3 regions of the Anaerotruncus sp. DFI.9.16 genome follow, and region 1 is predicted to be linked to each of the others. Evidence: predicted binding sites of a transcription regulator. Region 1 holds the regulator's gene; each other region holds the start of a gene.
The links. Region 1 encodes Rex, which represses fermentation and respiration genes when NADH is low (regulators of the CRP and FNR family bind a similar motif). Its sites were predicted from a motif close to ATTGTTAANNNNTTAACAAT; they were not measured.
Positions count from the first base shown of each region.

Region 2: NE609_RS09165 ((2Fe-2S) ferredoxin domain-containing protein) is a predicted target of Rex. The motif match lies at 1,203-1,222, and genes of this name have one in related genera.
Region 3: NE609_RS10325 (phosphoenolpyruvate carboxykinase (GTP)) is a predicted target of Rex. The motif match lies at 1,164-1,183, and genes of this name have one in related genera.

Region 1 is NZ_JANFZX010000041.1:16,242-18,499, reverse strand. Features, by position in the region: gene ychF (redox-regulated ATPase YchF) at 1-117, shown strand, start outside; gene NE609_RS12925 (hypothetical protein) at 117-800, shown strand; gene NE609_RS12920 (redox-sensing transcriptional repressor Rex) at 1,026-1,673, opposite strand; gene NE609_RS12915 (isocitrate/isopropylmalate family dehydrogenase) at 1,704-2,258, opposite strand, start outside.
Region 2 is NZ_JANFZX010000019.1:37-2,294, reverse strand. Features, by position in the region: gene NE609_RS09170 ([Fe-Fe] hydrogenase large subunit C-terminal domain-containing protein) at 1-836, opposite strand, end outside; gene NE609_RS09165 ((2Fe-2S) ferredoxin domain-containing protein) at 833-1,084, opposite strand; gene NE609_RS09160 (M48 family metallopeptidase) at 1,264-1,800, opposite strand; gene NE609_RS09155 (acylphosphatase) at 1,812-2,090, opposite strand.
Region 3 is NZ_JANFZX010000024.1:5,945-8,202, reverse strand. Features, by position in the region: gene NE609_RS10325 (phosphoenolpyruvate carboxykinase (GTP)) at 1-1,001, opposite strand, end outside; gene tsaD (tRNA (adenosine(37)-N6)-threonylcarbamoyltransferase complex transferase subunit TsaD) at 1,220-2,245, opposite strand; gene rimI (ribosomal protein S18-alanine N-acetyltransferase) at 2,242-2,258, opposite strand, start outside.

The DNA of each region.
Region 1 (2,258 bases):
GACCTCATCGCCTGCGGCTCGATGGCCGCCGCCAAGGAGAAGGGCCTCGTCCGCTCGGAGGGCAAGGAATACGTCATGCAGGACGGCGACGTCGTCCTCTTCCGCTTCAACGTCTGATGAAGCGGGCGCTGGTCCTGTGCGGCGCGCTCGCGCTCGCCACGCTGCTCTTTTTGTTCCTGCGGCCGCACGCGGAGCGCGCCGCCTTCCTGCCCGAGGCGCAGAACGATTCCGTCTTCGCCGTGATCGGACTGCCCGGCGGCGCGCCCGCTTCGGAAAGCGCATCCCCCGCCGACGGGGCCCCCTCCCGGGCGGAAGCGGTCCCTTTGGAATCCTCCGCGGCTTCCGAGGCCGGGTCCGCCGAGGCCGAACCCGGCGAACCGGAAAATGCCGCCCCGCTTCCCGAAGCCGCCGCGCCCCCCGCCGGGGAACGCAGCGTGGCCGCCCGCCCCGAGCGGGAGAGCTACCCCGTTGGGACGAAGGAGATCGCGCTCATCGTGACCAACCGGACGGAAAACGACCTCATCTACACCCACTGGTTCGACTTCCGGCGGGTGGAGGGAGACGCCGTCGTGCCGCTCACCCCGCGCGCGGGGCTGATGGCAAACCCCGACGACGTCAACGCCGAACGGGTGCTGCACGGGGGCGAGACCGTCACGATTACGCTGCCCGTCGACCTCTTCGACGAGCCGCTGTCGCCGGGCACCTACCGCGCGGCGCAGTTGAGCTGCTTCGCGGATACCGGCGGGCAGGCGCTCGCCTGCTCGGAGATCACCGCGGACTTTGTTATCGCGGAAAGCTGAAGAGCAGGCCGGGGCGCCGCCCCGCCGCCTTTTGAAAAAGGCGGGCGAAAATCTTCGCTTTTGGCTTTCTCACGGCGCGCCCCCTTTGCGGGGGACGCGGCCGGCCTGCGCCAAACGTTCTTTGCCCCCTTTCTTGAAAGAAAGGGGACTGACGGCTTCCGGAGGAAGCCGGACAAAAGAAGGCCCCCGCCGCAAGGCGGGGGCCTTCTTATTTTCGCCTCCCCGTCACTCATCCTCGGGGTAGGCGGCGTTGATTTGGTAGCAGAGGGTCATGAGGCTGTCGCCCAGGTGGACGTTCTCGACGACCGCACCCTCAAAGTCGAGGGAGAGGTCGTAATGGGAGAAGTTCCAGAAGCAGTTGACGCCGAGCTTCATGAGCCGCTGGGCGGTCTCGAAGGCGACCTCCTTGGGGATGCAGAGGATGGCGGCCCGCGGGGACTGCTCCTTGCAGAACGCCTCGAGCCCCGCCATGTCCTGCACGGTCAGGCTGCTCACCTTCTGGCCGATCACGCGGGGGCTGTCGTCAAAGATCCCGACGAGCTTGAAGCCGCTGCTCTCGAAATCCATGTGGCGCGCGATCGTGCGGCCGAGGTTGCCCGCGCCGATGAGAACCATGGGGGTATGCTTGTTGAGCCCCATGATATTGCCGATCTCCTTGTGGAGCGCGGCCACATTGTAGCCGTAGCCCTGCTGCCCGAAGCCGCCGAAGCAGTTGAGATCCTGGCGGATCTGGGACGCGGTCAGCTGCATCAGGGAGGCCAGCTCGCGCGAGGAGATGCGGGTGACATCGCGGCTGAGCAGGTCGCCGAGGAACCGGTAGTACCTGGGCAGCCGCTTGATAACGGATAGGGAAACACCCTCGTGTTTCGGCATATGCAAAACCTCTCGATCCAGAATTCCCGGTTACAGCCGTGCGATGGTGTCCATCACATAGTTGCCGAATTCCTCGCAGGTGCAGCCGGTGTCGCGGCCGGTGACCGCGAGCTTCTTTTCCTCGTACATACAGATGTCCAGCGCCCGTTCGAGCTTATCCGCCTCGGCCTGGTAGCCGATGTGGCTCAGGAGCAGCACCGCCGCCCGCAGCATCGAGCAGGGGTCGGCGTATTTGCCGCGGCCCTCTGCGATCATGCGCGGGGCGGAGCCGTGGATCGCCTCGAACATCGCGTAGCGCTTGCCGAGGTTCGCGCTGCCCGCGGTGCCGACGCCGCCCTGGAATTCGGCGGCCTCGTCGGTGATGATGTCGCCGTAGAGATTGGGCAGCACGAACACCTGGAAGTCGCGGCGGCGCTTGGGGTCGATCAGCTTGGCGGTGGTGATGTCGATGTACCAGTCGTCGGTCGTGATGCCGGGGTACTCCTCGCCGATCTTCTGGCAGAGCTTCAGGAACTTGCCGTCGGTCGTCTTGACGACGTTCGCCTTGGTGATGATCGACACGCGGCTCTTGTGGTTCTTTTTCGC
Region 2 (2,258 bases), on a different contig from region 1:
AAGTACCCCTTGAGGCCGCCGCGCTCGATCGCCTCGATCGCGCGCACGCAGTTTTCCACCCCGTCGACCGCGATGTACTTGTAGCCGGTGCCGCGCGTGTGCATGCACTCGATGATGCCGCCCGTGCGCGGGAAGAAGCGGGAGGCGCGTCCCTCGCTCTCCGCCACCGGGGCGGGCGCGACCTCGATATGCCGCATCTGGAACCACTGCACGAGCTCGTCGAAGGTGAGCACGCAGTCTATGTAGCCGGGGACCTTCTGCATCTCGTCCTTTTTGGAGATGCAGGGGCCGATGAAGACGACGTAGGCGTCGGGGTATTCCTCCTTGATGAGCTTCGCGCTGGCCATCATCGGGGAGATCACCGGCGCGATACAGGGGATGACCGCCGGGAAATACTTCTGGATGAGGGTGACGACCGTGTGGCAGCAGGAGGAGATGATGACCTCCTGTTTGTGATCGCGGATGAGGTTTTCATATTCGCTCTTGACGATATAGGCGCCCTCGGCGGTCTCCCGCGCGGCGAACAGCCCGAGCTTTTTGAGGTAGCCCTCCATCTCCCCGATCCCCGAGACGGGGAACTCGCTGATAAACGAGGGGGCGAGCGTCGCGATGACCCGCTTGCCGGAGCCCACCGCCCCGATCACCTCGGTCAGGTCGCTGCGCACGCGCTTGGCGTTCTGCGGGCAGACGACGACGCACCGCCCGCACAGGATGCACTCCTCCGGGATGATCTTCGCCTGGTTGTCGGCGAAACGGATCGATTTGACCGGGCAGGAGCGGATGCACTTGTGGCAGTTTTTACAGTTGGCCTTCTTGAGGCTCAGTACGTCGGTCATTGCGGCTGCAGCTCCTTCACGACCTTATCAATGAAAATTTCCCGGGCGTTGTCGGTGTTGAGCCCGGTGACGATTTCGTCGTTCACCTTGATCGTCACGCCGTGCTGGCAGTGGCCGAGGCAGAAAGAGGCGTTCAGGCTCACCTGGTCCTCCAGCTTGTATTCCGCGATCAGCTCCTTGAACGCGTTGATGATGTTGTAAGAGCCTTTGAGATGGCACGAGCTTCCGATGCAGACGTAAATTTCCATGTCGTTTCCTCCGGTTCTTGTTTTCCCGGCGGGGCCGCGGTTTCGTTCCCCTTTTCCCGCGCGACGGCCCCATCCGTTTTCTTTCTATAAGGATACTACATTTCGGTTTCTTTTTCAATGTGTTAATTCTTTAACAATATGTAAAATCCTCCGCTCTTTTTGTCATTTCATCCAAATCCTCACGTTTTCAGCAGTTTGCGCCGTTCCCTGTAGTCGGGCATCCATTTTGCCATCTCCGCGTGGAACCCCGCCTGGTGGTCGGGGTGCAGGAAGTGCACGTATTCGTGCAGCACCACGTATTCCATCGCCGCGCGCGGCTTTCCCATCAGCTGCTTGTTGAGGGTGATGCGGTTCTTCGCCGGGCAGCACACCCCCCAGCGGCTCTTCATCCACCGCACCCGCAGCTCGGGCTTTTCCGGCAGCAGGCGCGCGAAGAGCGGATAGATCCGGTCGCTCACCTCCGTGAACGCCTCGAGACATTCCGCGTCGGTGTACGCCTCACGCGCCGCCTCGGCCTCCCCCGCATGCGCCGTCAGGCGTTCCCGCGCCCGCGCGATCCACGCCGCACGGCCCGCGACAAACCCGTCCACCTCGGAAAGCGGCGTGCGCCGGGGCGCGGAAACATGCACCGACCCGTCGGCGCGCACCCGCAGATTGAGGTTTTTGACCGCCTTCCGGGTCAGCTCGTATTCCACGCCGCCCGCCGTCCGCGTCATCCCTTCCCCTCCTAATTCAGCGTGCGGAAGCCGTACTCCTCGATCGGATCGAGCTTTTGCACCGTCAGGTTTTGCACCTCGCTGTAGTGGCTGCCGCGCCGCACCGCCGCCGTAAACGCCTCCACCGCGTCGGGCGCGCCCTGCACCTCCATGTCCACCGCGCCGTCCTCCCGGTTGCGCACCCAGCCGGTGAGCCCCAGCCCCCGCGCCGTATAGCTGGCATAGTAGCGGAAGCCCACCCCCTGCACATAGCCCTCGGCCAGCAGGTAAAGCCTCATCTTTTTCGCCACGGGCGTCTCCCCCTTTCCGGTGATCTCCATCGATTTTACCGCAAACGGACGATATTGTCGAGAGTCTGGCGCCGCCGGCGGTTTTGGATTTTTTGCCCTGCGGGCGGCGGCGCTTTACGGGAATTGCCGCTTTCCAAGCGGCAAGAATCACTTGCGCGTTCCGCCGCG
Region 3 (2,258 bases), on a different contig from region 1:
TTGTCGTCGAGGTTGTGGACCACGTTGGTGAAAATCGTGTTCTTCTGGGTGGAGATCAGCGCGTTGGGGTTGGACTTCATGTTGGTGCCGGGGGCGACGCCGAAGAAGCCGTTCTCCGGGTTGATCGCCCAGAGGCGCCCGTCCGGGCCGACGCGCAGCCAGGCGATGTCGTCGCCGACCGTCCAGACCTTGTAGCCGGCATCCTGGAATTTCTTCGGCGGGATGAGCATGGCCAGGTTGGTCTTGCCGCACGCGGAGGGGAACGCCGCGCAGACGTATTTGATCTCACCCTTGGGGTTCTCCAGGCCGAGGATGAGCATGTGCTCGGCCATCCAGCCCTCGTTCTTCGCCTGGTAGGAGGCGATGCGCAGGGCGAAGCACTTCTTGCCGAGCAGAACGTTGCCGCCGTAGCCCGAGTTGACCGACCAGATGGTGTTGTCCTCGGGGAACTGGACGATGTAGCGGTTCTCCTCCTCCATCTTGGCCTTGGAGTGCAGGCCGCGGACGAAGTCGTTGGAGGTGTCGCCGAGCTGGTCAAACGCCTGCTGGCCCATGCGGGTCATGATGTCCATGTTGAGCACGACGTAGATCGAGTCGGTCAGCTCAACGCCCACCTTGGAGAAGGGGGAGCCGATCGGGCCCATGCAGTAGGGGAGGATATACATGGTGCGGCCCTGCATCGCACCGTCGAAGAGGGTGCGCAGCTTGGCGTACATGACCTGCGGGTCCTCCCAGTTGTTGGTCGGGCCGGCGTCCTCCTTCCTGCGGGAGCAGATAAAGGTCCTGCCCTCGACGCGCGCGACGTCGTTGATGGCGGTGCGATGGAGCAGGCAGCCCGGGAGCTTCTCGGGGTTGAGAGCCTCCATCTCGCCGGTCGCGAGAGCCTGGTCGCGCAGCTCTTTGAGCTGGGCCTCGCTGCCGTCGATCCAAACAACCTTGTCGGGTTTTACAAGCGCCTTCATCTCCTCAATCCAGTTGAGGACATTCTTGTTGTTTGTCATGATTGTTCTCCTCTCGGTGTATTTGGAATAATTTATAAAAACCATGCCGGAATGCGGGGGAATTTGGTCGGTTTTCTGTGGAGTTTCCCTAGAAAATCGAAATCTCCCACGTTTATCATTATAGACCGAACCTTTTGAAATTGCAATGGGTTTTCTGGAATTTGTGTTAATTTTTCGTCAAAGTTTTGCAGGAGGGCAAAGTTCCCTCCTGCATTTTGTCAGTCCCGCGCCGAAAATGCCGCCGCGATATCCATGGATGGGGCGGCGTTGAGGGAGAGCGCCGCGGGCGGGTTTGCAAGGAATTCATAGTAACCCTGCGCGCCGATCATCGCGGCGTTGTCCCCGCAGAGGGAGAGGGGCGGCACGTAAAGCGTAAAGCCGTTTTTCCGGCACATCTCCCCGAGCGCGGCGCGCAGGCCGCTGTTGGCGGAAACCCCGCCCGCCGCCGCGACGACGCGGTATCCAAGCTCCTTCGCCGCGGCCTCGAGGTGGCTGGTCAGCACCTCGCAGACCGTCCTCTGGAAGCTCGCGGCCAGCGAATCGGCGTCGACCTCCTCCCCCTTCTGCCCGGCGTTGTGCAGCAGGTTGATGACCGCCGTCTTGAGCCCCGAAAAGCTGAAGTCGTAGGGCGCGCCCTCGACGCGGGGCTTGGGGAGCTTATATTTGCCCGGGTCGCCGCGCCCGGCGGCCTCGTCGATGTAGACGCCGCCCGGGTAGGGGAACCCCATCGCGCGGGCGGACTTGTCGAACGCCTCCCCCGCCGCGTCGTCCCGCGTGCGGCCGACGACGCGGAAGTCGGTGTAGGAGCGCACCTCGACGATGTGGGTGTGCCCGCCCGACACCACGAGGCAGAGGAAGGGCGGCTCCAGCTCGGGATGGGCCAGATAGTTGGCGGCGATGTGTCCGCGGATGTGGTGGACGGGCACGAGGGGCTTTCCCGCCGCGAGGGCGAGCCCCTTGGCGTAGTTGACCCCCACGAGCAGCGCGCCGATCAGCCCCGGCGCGGCGGTCACCGCCACGGCGTCGATCCCCGCGAGCGGGACGCCCGCCTCGTCGAGCGCGCCCTGCACCACCGGCACGATGTTCTCGCAGTGGCGGCGGGAGGCGATCTCCGGCACCACGCCGCCGTAGACGCGGTGCTCCGCCACCTGCGAGTTGATAACCGAAGAAAGGACCCTGCGCCCGTCCTCCACCACGGCGGCGGCCGTCTCGTCGCAGGAGCTTTCGATCGCTAAAATCTTCATGTCGCTGTTTCCT